Regions from separate parts of the Lelliottia amnigena genome, predicted to be linked through region 4. Evidence: predicted binding sites of a transcription regulator. Region 4 holds the regulator's gene; each other region holds the start of a gene.
The links. Region 4 encodes PurR, which represses purine synthesis genes. Its sites were predicted from a motif close to CANGCAAACGTTTGCNTG; they were not measured.
Positions count from the first base shown of each region.

Region 1: a site for PurR is predicted at 1,630-1,647, ahead of I6L74_RS15575 (amino acid aminotransferase). Genes of this name have one in related genera too.
Region 2: a site for PurR is predicted at 1,612-1,629, ahead of purE (5-(carboxyamino)imidazole ribonucleotide mutase). Genes of this name have one in related genera too.
Region 3: a site for PurR is predicted at 1,325-1,342, ahead of cvpA (colicin V production protein). Genes of this name have one in related genera too.

Region 1 is NZ_CP077236.1:3,335,426-3,338,572, forward strand. It holds gene I6L74_RS15570 (MBL fold metallo-hydrolase) at 1-325, shown strand, start outside; gene I6L74_RS15575 (amino acid aminotransferase) at 376-1,566, opposite strand; gene I6L74_RS15580 (porin) at 1,755-2,861, opposite strand.
Region 2 is NZ_CP077236.1:2,872,743-2,875,889, reverse strand. It holds gene cysS (cysteine--tRNA ligase) at 1-188, opposite strand, end outside; gene ppiB (peptidylprolyl isomerase B) at 362-856, shown strand; gene lpxH (UDP-2,3-diacylglucosamine diphosphatase) at 860-1,582, shown strand; gene purE (5-(carboxyamino)imidazole ribonucleotide mutase) at 1,699-2,208, shown strand; gene purK (5-(carboxyamino)imidazole ribonucleotide synthase) at 2,205-3,147, shown strand, end outside.
Region 3 is NZ_CP077236.1:408,103-411,249, forward strand. It holds gene purF (amidophosphoribosyltransferase) at 1-651, opposite strand, end outside; gene cvpA (colicin V production protein) at 781-1,269, opposite strand; gene dedD (cell division protein DedD) at 1,523-2,224, opposite strand; gene folC (bifunctional tetrahydrofolate synthase/dihydrofolate synthase) at 2,214-3,147, opposite strand, start outside.
Region 4 is NZ_CP077236.1:3,691,145-3,694,291, reverse strand. It holds gene I6L74_RS17405 (MFS transporter) at 1-247, opposite strand, end outside; gene cydH (cytochrome bd-I oxidase subunit CydH) at 411-500, opposite strand; gene purR (HTH-type transcriptional repressor PurR) at 797-1,822, shown strand; gene punR (DNA-binding transcriptional activator PunR) at 1,841-2,752, opposite strand; gene punC (purine nucleoside transporter PunC) at 2,865-3,147, shown strand, end outside.

The sequences.
Region 1 (3,147 bases), 360 kb from region 4:
TCGTTGGCTAGAAGAGGGCGAAAGCGTGAACGTCGGGAATGTGACGTTACAGATATTGCATTGCCCGGGCCACACGCCGGGGCATATCGTTTTCTTTGATGACCAATCGCGTTTGCTGATCTCAGGCGACGTGATTTTCAAAGGTGGCGTAGGACGCAGCGATTTTCCACGCGGCGATCACGGACAGTTAATTCAGTCAATTAAACAGAAGCTGTTGCCGTTGGGCGACGACGTGACGTTTATTGCGGGGCATGGACCGATGTCGACGCTGGGATATGAGCGTTTGCACAATCCGTTCCTGCAGGATGAAATGCCTGTCTGGTAAAGCAAATAAAAAAGCCCGCTGAAGCGGGCTTTATTTTTACCTATTGTCGCTTACAGTACTGCGACAATGGCTTCGCAAAGTGGCGCCATATTATCGGGCGTCATACCCGCAACGTTGACGCGACCAGAAGCGACAGCGTAGACACCGAACTCCTCGCGCAGACGCAGAACCTGCTCTTTGGTCAAGCCGCTAAACGAGAACATCCCGTTCTGCCTGGTAATGAAGCTGAAATCGCGATCCGCGCCTTTCTCCGCCAGCGTGTTCACGAACAGCAGACGCATACGCTGGATACGCTGGCGCATATCGTTTAGCTCTTGTTCCCAGATGGCGCGCAGCGCGTCATTGCTGAGAATTGTCGCAACCACGGAAGCACCGTGCGCCGGTGGGTTCGAGTAGTTGGCACGAATAACGGATTTCATCTGGCTAAAGGCACGGTCAACGGTCTGCTCATCAGACGCAACCAGCGTACAGGCGCCTACGCGCTCATTGTACAGGCCAAAGTTCTTGGAATAGGAACTTGCGACAATCAGCTCCTGATGCAGCGCAGCAAAAGCGCGCAGGCCTTCAGCATCTTCTTCCAGGCCGCGAGCAAAGCCCTGATAGGCGAAATCGAACAGCGGCAGCCAGCCTTTTTCAGCAGACAGTTTTGCCAGCGTTTCCCACTGCTCAAGCGTAGGATCAATACCGGTTGGGTTGTGGCAGCAGCCATGGAACAGAACAACGTCACCCGCTTGCGCTTCATTCAGGCTTGCCAGCAGGCCGTCAAAATCCAGGGTGTGATTCACCGCGTCATAATAGGCGTATTCACACACTTCCAGACCCGCGGAATTAAACACGCTTTTATGGTTCGGCCAGCTAGGATTACTTACCCAGACGCGCTTGACAGAGGTATTTTTTGCAAGGAAATCCGCCGCGACGCGCAGTGCGCCAGTACCGCCAGGTGTTTGCGCTGTGCGAGCACGTTTATCGCTGATAATCGCGTTGCCTTTGCCAAACAGCAGTTCCTGAGTGCAATGACCAAATTCCGGAATACCATCAATGCCGAGGTAATTTTTGGTATTTTCATTTTCCAGCAGATACTGCTCGGCCTTTTTAACACTGGTCAGAACCGGTGTCTTGCCGGTCTCATCTTTATAGACACCAATCCCCAGATTAATTTTGGTCGGACGGTCATCAGCACGAAACAGATCGGCCAGGCCCAGAATAGGGTCGGCAGGGGCAGCGGTAATGTTCTCAAACATGACGAGGTTCCATTGTGATTACAGAAGTGAAATCCGCTATCAGGTTAACGGTTGATCTACAAAATGCCAACCGTTTGCGACAAAAAGCGTGCGCCTTTTCAAAAGTCGCCATTATTTACTTTCAGGCATAAAAAAACAGGACCGAAGTCCTGTTTTCTAGGCATTTAGCAGAGAGGGCTGCTTGCTTATTAGAACTGGTAAGTTACACCAACAGTTGCCTGGTTGTCAGAACCAACCCAGCTAGTGTCTGCGTCTTTGTCATCCAACAGGTTGAAACGGTAGTCACCGTATACGTTGAAGTTCTTGTTGAAGTAGTAAGTCGCGCCAGTGGTGATGTATTTAGCCAGGTCGCGGTCGCCGATACCGTTCAGGTCTTTGCCTTTAGACTGAACGTAAGATACGGAAGGACGCAGGCCGAAATCGAACTGGTACTGAGCGATAACTTCAAAGTTCTGAGTTTTGTTAGCTACGTTGTAGAACTCACCATCGTCATTTGCGGTATTTTTCTCGCCGCTGTTACCCAGGATGCTCATGTTGCGAGTTTCTGCATACACGGTTGCCAGGTAGATGTTGTTTGCGTCGTATTTCGCGCCAACAGCCCAAGATTGAGCTTCGTCACCTTTGCCGTCTTTTTTCTGCTCAACAGTACGGTTTGCAGTGGAGTATGCACCGATCAGACCGAAGCCTTCACCGAACTCGTAACCCAGAGACAGACCAACGCCGTCGCCATTTGCTTTATTCAGGTTGTCAGTGCGGTCGTTTTTACCCTGGTACTGAACGCCGAAGTTCAGACCATCAACCAGACCGAAGAAGTTGCTGTTACGGTAGGTCAGCAGGCCGGTAGAACGGCTGGTCATGTAGTTATCGGTATAACCGCCACCCCAGGTTTCGCCGGAGAAGGATGGAGCCATATCGGTGTAAGACTCAACATCGTAAACGATGCCGTAGTTACGACCGTAGTCCAAAGAACCTGCGTCAGAAACTTTGATACCCGCGAATGCCAGACGAGTCACGTTAGTCTGATCGCCTTCAGCAGCGCCAGCACGTGCACGATATTCCCACTGACCGTAACCAGTTACCTGATCGTTAACCTGAGTTTCGCCTTTAAAGCCAATCTGGCCGTAAGAGGAGTCAGCATTTGCGTGTTCGCCAGAAGTGGTGAAGCCATGCTCACCAACAACTTTACCGTAGAAGTCCAGTTTGTTGCCGTTTTTGTTATAGATTTCTGCAGCGTTTGCTGCACCGGCTACCAGCAGGGCAGGGATAACCACTGCCAGGATATTGCGCTTCATCATTATTTATTACCCTCATTGGTTTTTTTATGACACTCGCCACTGCACTCAATAAATTCTGTCAATAAATATTTCCGGAACTATTGATGAGAGTTTGGTGTCTTTATGTATCTGACAGGCATCTTTCCATTCAAAGAACCGTTTCGCTAGCCTGAAAGTGCTACAAAGATAAAGATTGGGTAACAAAAAGCAATTATGTGTAACTAAATGTGAATTTACTGGAACTTTGTGAACCACCTCAAATTTCAGAACTGATTGCTGAATAAAAAGACTGGCGCATTGCTATATA
Region 2 (3,147 bases), 820 kb from region 4:
TACTTCAGGGTGTAACCTAAGAAACGCAGGTAGCGAGAGACCACGTCAAATGAGACGAAGGTACGGCCATGACCAATGTGACAGAGATCGTAGACGGTAATACCACACACGTACATGCCGACTTCCCCGGCATGAATAGGTTTGAATTCCTCTTTTTGGCGCGTCAGAGTATTAAAGATTTTTAACATCAAAGATTCCATGTAAACGTGTGTGGATCGTAAAGACCGTATAATACCTATAATTCGGGATAGGATCAGCACGCAATGCAAGGTGATCGCATCCTGCGGTTATGCTATAACAAACCCCTATATGTGACCCTTATGTGGGTCGAAGCACCACTATAACGGAACAGGATGAAAAAATGGTTACTTTCCACACTAATCATGGCGATATCGTCGTCAAAACATTTGATGATAAAGCGCCTGAAACAGTTAAAAACTTCCTGGACTACTGTCGCGAAGGCTTCTACAACAACACGATTTTCCACCGTGTGATCAACGGTTTTATGATCCAGGGCGGCGGTTTCGAACCTGGCATGATCCAGAAAGACACCAAAGAAGCGATCAAAAACGAAGCGAATAACGGTCTGAAAAACACCCGCGGTACGCTGGCTATGGCCCGTACTCAGGCTCCGCACTCTGCAACTGCACAGTTCTTCATCAACGTAGCAGACAACGACTTCCTGAACTTCTCCGGCGAGAATCTGCAGGGTTGGGGTTATTGTGTGTTTGCAGAAGTGGTTGAAGGTATGGACGTTGTTGAGAAGATCAAAGGCGTTTCAACTGGCCGCAGCGGTATGCATCAGGACGTTCCAAAAGAAGACGTTATCATCACAAGCGTGACCGTCAGCGAGTAATTGGTGGCGACACTCTTTATTGCGGATCTGCATCTGCAAACAGAAGAACCGGCGATTACCGCCGGTTTTCTGCATTTTCTACAGGATGAAGCGCGTACTGCACACGCCCTGTACATTCTTGGCGATTTGTTTGAGGCCTGGATTGGCGACGACGACCCGAATCCCCTCCACCGTGAAATGGCGGCGGCGATCAAAGCGCTGGTCGATTCTGGCGTCCCCTGCTATTTCATTCACGGCAATCGCGATTTTCTGATCGGCAAACGCTTCGCTCGCGAAAGCGGCATAACATTGTTGCCGGAAGAAAAAGTGCTCGAATTATATGGCCGCAACGTCCTCATTATGCACGGCGACACGCTATGCACCGACGACACGGGCTATCTGGCTTTTCGCGCTAAAGTCCACACCCCCTGGATTCAAACCCTGTTTCTGGCCCTACCTCTGTTTATCCGCAGCCGTATCGCCGCCAAAATGCGCGCGGGCAGTAAATCGGCGAACAGCAGCAAATCCATGACGATCATGGACGTCAACCCGCATGCGGTCGTTGAAATAATGGAAAAACATCGCGTGCAGTGGTTAATTCACGGTCACACCCATCGCCCGGACGTGCATCAACTCACTGCCAACGGCGAACCCGCGCATCGTGTTGTATTGGGTGCCTGGCACAGCGAAGGTTCAATGGTAAAAGTCACGCCAGAAGGCGTTGAACTCATCTCGTTTCCGTTTTAATTAACGCCTTTTTTTGCCGGTATTCTGGCGACGCAACCGTTTTCCTTGCCTGTATATCATGCTATTCTCTGTGCCCTCAAAGCAGTGTGTTCCGCACCACAGGAGTTTTAAGACGCATGTCTTCCCGCAATAATCCGGCGCGTGTCGCCATCGTGATGGGGTCCAAAAGCGACTGGGCTACCATGCAGTTTGCCGCCGAAATCTTCGAAATCCTGAACGTTCCGCACCACGTTGAAGTGGTCTCCGCGCACCGCACCCCCGATAAACTGTTCAGCTTCGCCGAAGGCGCAGAAGAGAACGGCTATCAGGTGATTATTGCTGGTGCGGGTGGTGCAGCACATCTGCCAGGCATGATTGCCGCTAAAACGCTGGTCCCGGTGCTTGGTGTACCGGTGCAAAGCGCAGCGCTAAGCGGCGTCGACAGCCTTTACTCCATCGTCCAGATGCCGCGTGGTATTCCGGTCGGCACGCTGGCGATTGGTAGAGCGGGCGCGGCGAATGCAGCCCTGCTGGCGACCCAAATTCTGGCGACCCACGACAAAGCCTTGCATCAGCGTCTGGTCGAATGGCGTCGTTCGCAGACCGACGAGGTGCTGGAAAACCCGGACCCGCGAGGTGCAGCATGAAACAAGTTTGCGTTCTCGGTAACGGGCAGTTAGGTCGAATGCTGCGTCAGGCGGGTGAACCGTTGGGTATCGCCGTCTGGCCCGTTGGGCTGGATGCAGAGCCTGAAGCCGTGCCATTTCAGCAAAGCGTTATCACCGCTGAAATTGAGCGCTGGCCCGAAACCGCATTAACGCGTGAACTGGCGCGTCACAACGCCTTTGTTAACCGCGATGTATTCCCCATTATTGCTGACCGTCTGACGCAAAAGCAGCTGTTCGATAAGCTGAATCTCGCCACCGCGCCGTGGCAATTGCTCGCGAGCGAAAGCGAATGGCCTGCCGTTTTCGATAAGCTGGGCGATCTGGCTATCGTGAAGCGTCGCACGGGTGGCTACGACGGACGCGGTCAGTGGCGTTTACGCCAGCACGAAACCGCAGACCTGCCGACGGATTGCTACGGCGAATGTATCGTTGAGCAGGGCATCAATTTTAGCGGTGAAGTCTCGCTGGTTGGCGCGCGCGCGCATGACGGCAGCACGGTCTTTTACCCACTGACGCATAACCTGCATCAGGACGGTATTCTGCGTACCAGCGTCGTCTTCCCGCACGCCGATGCCGGGCAGCAGGCGCAGGCAGAAACCATGCTGTCTGCCATCATGCAAGAGCTGGGTTACGTGGGCGTCATGGCGATGGAGTGCTTTATCACGCCTGCGGGTTTGCTGATTAATGAGCTTGCTCCTCGCGTGCATAACAGCGGACACTGGACGCAAAACGGCGCGTCCATCAGCCAGTTCGAATTGCATCTGCGGGCGATTACCGATCTGCCACTGCCGCAGCCGGTGGTGAACAGCCCATCGGTGATGATCAATCTGATTGGCACCGCGCTGAACTACGACTGGCTGAAGCTGCCGCTGGTTCATCTGCACTGGTACGACAAAGAGGTGCGTGAAGGGCGTAAAG
Region 3 (3,147 bases), 1.2 Mb from region 4:
CAGCGTGTCTAACGCCACACTCTCGGAGGCAACCATGTATTCGGTTCGGCCATCACCCAGATCGCGTTTACCCAGCACCAGCGGACGAATACCGTTCGGGTCGCGGAAGGCCACCATACCGTGGCCGATAATCATCGCGACGCAGGCGTAAGCGCCCCGAATCAGGCGATTTGTCGCGGCAATCGCGGCAAAAATGTTGTCTGCTTCCAGCGGATAATGGCGAAAGTTATCCAGCTCACTGGCAAAGATATTGAGCAGGATTTCTGAATCAGAAGTGGTGTTAATGTGGCGACGTTTCTCTTCGAAGAGCTTTTTACGTAGCTCATGCGCATTGGTCAGATTGCCATTGTGGGCAAGCGTAATACCGTACGGTGAGTTCACATAAAAAGGCTGAGCTTCAGAAGCGCTGGAACTGCCAGCAGTAGGATAACGAACGTGACCAACACCCATGTTGCCTTGCAGGCGCTGCATATGGCGGGCTTCAAACACATCGTTGACCAGGCCATTCGCTTTGCGTAAACGGAAGCAGTTGTTTGCATCAATCGTGATGATACCCGCTGCATCCTGACCACGGTGCTGAAGCACCGATAACGCGTCATAGATAGACTGGTTTACCGGCATGAAACCGGCGATACCGACAATACCGCACATTCGTCTTTTCCTCGTTAAGAGCGTGGTTTAGTAGGCGTCATTGTCGCAGGCCGTTTGAGCGCAGACAGCGCCCAACAACTGGAGCGAACACGTACCCTAATAAACCAAACTCTAAGCCACAACTCAGGGTTAGACCCTGGGCAAGAAACTCGACGAGCTTTGCAGATAGTCAAAGAACCATCTGATGATGAAGCTGAACTGTGGTATCAACTGCGATTTCTGCCAGTCTTCACCTTTTGAAACCCCGGTAAAGGTATCAAGGAAGAACAGTATCGCGGCCACAATCAATACGCCTCGCAACGCACCAAAACAGATCCCCAACACCCTGTCTGTTCCTGACAGACCGGTTTTCTCGACCAGCTGACCTATCACGTAATTGACGATAGCGCCGACGAGTAGCGTCGCAACAAACAGCACCGCGATGGCGATCCCATTTCGGACCAGTTCATCTTCAAAGCCCGTGAACCAAACGGACAGGTACGTGTAGTAATGACTGGCAACAAAGAAAGCACAACCCCATGTCACCAGCGATAACGCTTCACGAACAAAGCCACGGATCAGGCTAACCAGACAGGAAAAACCAATCACCGCAATGATGGCGTAATCAATCCAGACCATATATGTCCCACGATTAAACGCCCTGTCATCCAGTTCGGGGCGAATTCTAACAGAAAAAGAAAACGTTTGCGTAGGGATTTCCTTCCCCCGCGTAAATAAAAAAGGCGCTGAAAAAATGTTCAACGCCGAGGGCTTCTTACGTCTCTTCGGACGGATGCCTGGACCTTCTCCTCTCACCGTCCCCCTCTCCTCAAAGGGAAAATGGGACGGTTTTCTCCCGCTCTTTTTAGAGAAAGGGACGGGATAAGGTCAATCAGTTTGCACTGTAATTCATCACCACGCCGCTCAGACCTGAAATCTGCTTCAGCTCGCCAAGCGACCCTTTCAGTTTATCTTTCGAGGCATCCGGGCCGACGAGAATGCGGGTAATTTTACCCTGCACTGGCGTCGAAGGTGAAGTGTAAACACGATATCCCGCACCGCGTAATTTACCGACGACTTCATTGACTTTATCGGCATTTTTTAACGCGCCCAACTGCACAACGTAGGCTTTTCCGGTTGGTGCAGGTTTTTCTTCCTGGACCGGTTTTTCCGGAGGCACTTCCGTCGCAGCAGCAATTTGCTCGCTGGCTTTATCTCGCTGCGGTTTCGGTTGAGGTTTTTCGACAGGTTTTGCTTTCTCGACAGGCTTCGGTTGCACCACCGGCTCTGCGACAGGATCCAGCTCGTTGCTGCCGTTGCCGGTTAAGCGAGTGCCATCCAGCGATGGCGCAGCCGCGTCTCCGGCGCGCACTTCTTCCGCGGCACCTTCTGGCGGCTGTGCCGGCAGCGCCTGCGTTGCCGCAGGTAACATGTCAGGTTCATCACGATCGCCTGGTTTTGGCACCAGTGGGATTGCCGCAAATTCATCCTGATAATGTTTTTTTTGCCCATCCAACAGGCCAGGAAGAATAATCACTCCCAGCGCCACCAACACAATGGTTCCTGTTAAACGGTTCTGAAACTTACTCGCCACTGGTTCTCCCCGCGTCCATCACTTCCATGACATGTGCAACGGTATGGAATGACCCACATACCAGCACGGTATCTTCAGGTTTAGCATCAGCCATCGCCGCATGCCACGCCTGTGCCACGCTATCATAAGCGGTTCCTGCGCTGATATGTTCCATCAGCTGTTCAGCAGTCGCACCGCGTGGCCCTTCCAGTGGAGCACAATACCAGCAATCGACAACACTCTCCATGCAGGCCAGCGTACCGCCAATATCTTTATCATGAAGCATACCGATAACCGCCAGAACGCGCCCGTTTTTTGGCAATGATTTCAGGCGTTCTGCGAGATAGCCAGCAGCGTGTGGGTTGTGCGCAACGTCCAGAATCAAACGCGGCGATTCACTCACTATCTGGAAACGTCCCGGAAGCATAGCGTTTTGGATGCCGTCGCGGATAGCCTGCTCGCTGACGTTCAAACCGCTTGCGCGTATCGCTGCGAGCGCGGTGGCGGCATTGGGCTGAGGAACATGCGGGAGCGGAAGATGCTCGAGAACACCCTGCGCATCACTGAAGCGCCAGTCGTTTTCCGTCACGTCATACTGCCAGTCCACGCCACGACGCAGCAGGACAGAGCCCTTTTCTTGCGCCACATCGGCAATGGTATGCGGCATATCAGGCTCGCCCACGACGGCCGGTTTATTCGCCCGGAAAATGCCCGCTTTCTCACGACCAATACTTTCGCGGTCCGGTCCCAGCCAGTCGATATGATCCAGTGCGATGCTGGTGACCACCGAAACATCGGCATCAACCATATTGGTGGCATCAAGACGCCCACCGAGACCGACTTCCAGGATCACTACGTCCAGCTTCGCCTGCTTAAAAAGCCACAGCGCCGAGAGCGTGCCGTACTCGAAATAAGATAAGGAGATCTCACCACGCGCCGCTTCG
Region 4 (3,147 bases):
CCAGCGTGAAGATGGCCATCAGAAAAATAAGCGCATTACGACGCGCGCGATGGGAAAGCAGTAACGTCATCAGGGGTGCGCCGATCATCACGCCAATGGCATAAGCACTGATCAGCATGCCCGCCGCAGGAATAGAAACGTCAACCCCTTTAGCGATGACCGGTAAAAGCCCCATTGGGGAAAACTCGGTGGTGCCGATCCCAAATGCGCCAATCGCAAGGGCCAGCAGTGGAAAATTGATTTTCATTCATTAACTCCGGATACTGTGCCTTTACGCGACACAGAAAAACATGCCGAAAGCATGACAGCAATCACAAAAAATGAGAAGTTAACAAATTGGCAAAAGATTATTGTCGGGAGAGTAACAATGAAAGGAAGAAAACGAGGGAGAAGGCTCTCCCCCGCCTGAATCAGTGCAGAATAGCTGTAAAACTTGCCGCAACAATCAAACCCAGCACGATAATCGTGGTCGTTAACGAAAACTTAAGATCGGTATTCATCAATTTTTCTCCTTTTAATCCCCACATGAAAAGTGAGCTTGCTCATTTTTACACAGTTTACCTCAAAAATCTTCCTGGATTTAGGCTGATAACCTTTTTTGCGCTTCCCCTTTTCATCAAGATAAGACAAAATTCCACGCTAAATTTATAAGCGTACCGGCCACTGACCCCCTCCTGACGTCCTGTGTCGTTTTCCCGGCGTATCGCAATTCAATTTGCGAGATTAGGGTGAGAGAAGGCAAACGTTTACCTCTCAATTTATCAGGAGCTTAGGATATGGTCTGGAGTGACAGCTAATGGCAACAATTAAAGATGTAGCGAAACGCGCAAACGTTTCCACTACAACCGTATCACATGTAATTAACAAAACCCGTTTCGTGGCGGAAGAGACGCGCAACGCCGTTTGGGCTGCAATCAAAGAATTGCACTACTCACCGAGCGCCGTTGCTCGCAGCTTGAAAGTGAATCACACCAAGTCAATTGGTCTGCTGGCGACCAGCAGTGAAGCGGCCTATTTCGCCGAAATTATCGAAGCGGTTGAGAAAAACTGCTTCCAGAAAGGCTATACCCTGATTCTGGGAAATGCCTGGAACAGCCAGGAAAAACAGCGCGCTTACCTGTCGATGATGGCGCAAAAGCGCGTCGATGGCCTGTTGGTCATGTGTTCCGAATATCCAGAATCCGTGCTGTCGATGCTCGAGGAGTATCGTCATATCCCAATGGTGGTAATGGATTGGGGTGACACGCGCGCAGACTTTACCGATTCCGTTAACGATAACGCCTTCGAAGGCGGTTACATGGCTGGCCGTTACCTGATCGAACGTGGTCATCGCGAGATTGGTGTCATCCCCGGCCCGCTTGAGCGCAACACCGGAGCTGGCCGCCTGGCGGGCTTTATGAAAGCCATGGAAGAAGCGCTGATTACCGTCCCGGAAAACTGGATTGTACAGGGCGACTTTGAGCCAGAATCGGGCTACCGCGCGATGCAGCAGATTGTTTCGCAGTCACATCGTCCGACAGCCGTGTTCTGCGGCGGTGATATTATGGCAATGGGTGCGCTTTGCGCAGCCGATGAGCTGGGTTTACGCGTCCCGCAGGATATTTCCGTGATCGGGTATGATAACGTGCGCAACGCTCGCTACTTTACTCCCGCACTGACGACGATTCATCAGCCGAAAGACTCCCTGGGTGAAACGGCGTTCAACATGCTGATGGATCGTATCGTCAGCAAGCGTGAAGAGTCTCAGTCAATTGAAGTCCATCCGCGTCTGATTGAACGTCGCTCCGTCGCTGATGGACCGTTCCGCGATTACCGTCGTTAATCGTTTCTACGGGGCCGGTTATTCCGGCTCCCGTAGCCACTCTCTGTTCAGCGTTTCACTATCACCTAAATAGTCCAGCAACCAGGCCAGCGCAGGCGACATATCGTTTTGCTGCCATGTCAGGCAGCAGGCCGCGACCGGAAACGGATTTTCAAGCTCGAGCGCCACCCATTCTCCGCGATCGATCCGTGGACGCGCGAAATGCACAGGCACCATCCCCACACACAACCCAGCCGACAAACAGGTTGCCGACGATTCCCAGTCTGGCGCGACGACCCGCCGCTGGTTATCAAGCAGCCAGGTGATGCGTTTTGGCAGCGATCGTGACGTATCCTCCATCACCAACGACGGCCAGTTGCGCAACACGTCATCACTCAGTGGGCCTTCAATCGTTGCCAGAGGATGATCGCTTGCCACCACGCAGCGCCAGCTCAATGTTCCCATGTCCCGAAAGGCATAGCGGCCCCCGACGGGAATGGCCTGTGTCGCGCCGATCGCCATCTCCACCCTACCGTCGGATAACGCATCCCACACGCCATTAAACACTTCCTGGGACACGCGAAGTTCCACATCCGAGAAATGGCGATAGAAATCGACTACCATCTGCCGCGTCCGTTCAGGTTTAACGATGTTATCCACCGCAATCGAAAGATGGCCGCGCCAGCCATTGGCAATCTGCTGGCACTGTTCACGCGTGATCATCATTTTTTTGATAACAGATCGGCCTTCTTTCAAAAACCATACGCCAGCGGGGGTCAGAACGACATCCCGATGACGGCGTTCGAACAAGGGAACCGCCAGCCACTCCTCCATCTGACGTACCGTATAGCTGACGGCAGACGGTACGCGATGCAGTTCTTGCGCGGCTCCGCTAAAGCTACCATTTCGGGCGACAGCATCCACAACTTCTAATGAATATTCAGACCACATTTTTTGCCTGCAAAATTTTTGAACGCAACCGCCAAATATTAGCGTTTCACAAGCCAGATTGCACTCCCTACACTCTGCGCCAAAGTACACCTGCCTTCATTAGGAAATGACAATGCAACCCAACAACGGATTCTTAGTCTGGCTCGGCGGTTTGAGCGTGCTGGGCTTTTTAGCCACCGACATGTATTTGCCGGCGTTTGCCGCGATGCAGGAAGACCTGCAGACACCTGCTGCCGCGATCAGCGCAAGCCTCAGCTTGTTCCTGGCCGGTTTTGCCTTCGCACAGCTGCTGTGGGGACCGCTCTCTGACCGTTATGGCTGCAAACCTATTCTTCTTCTCGGGTTAACCATCTTTGCGCTGGGATGTCTGGGCATGCTGTGGGTGCGTGATGCAA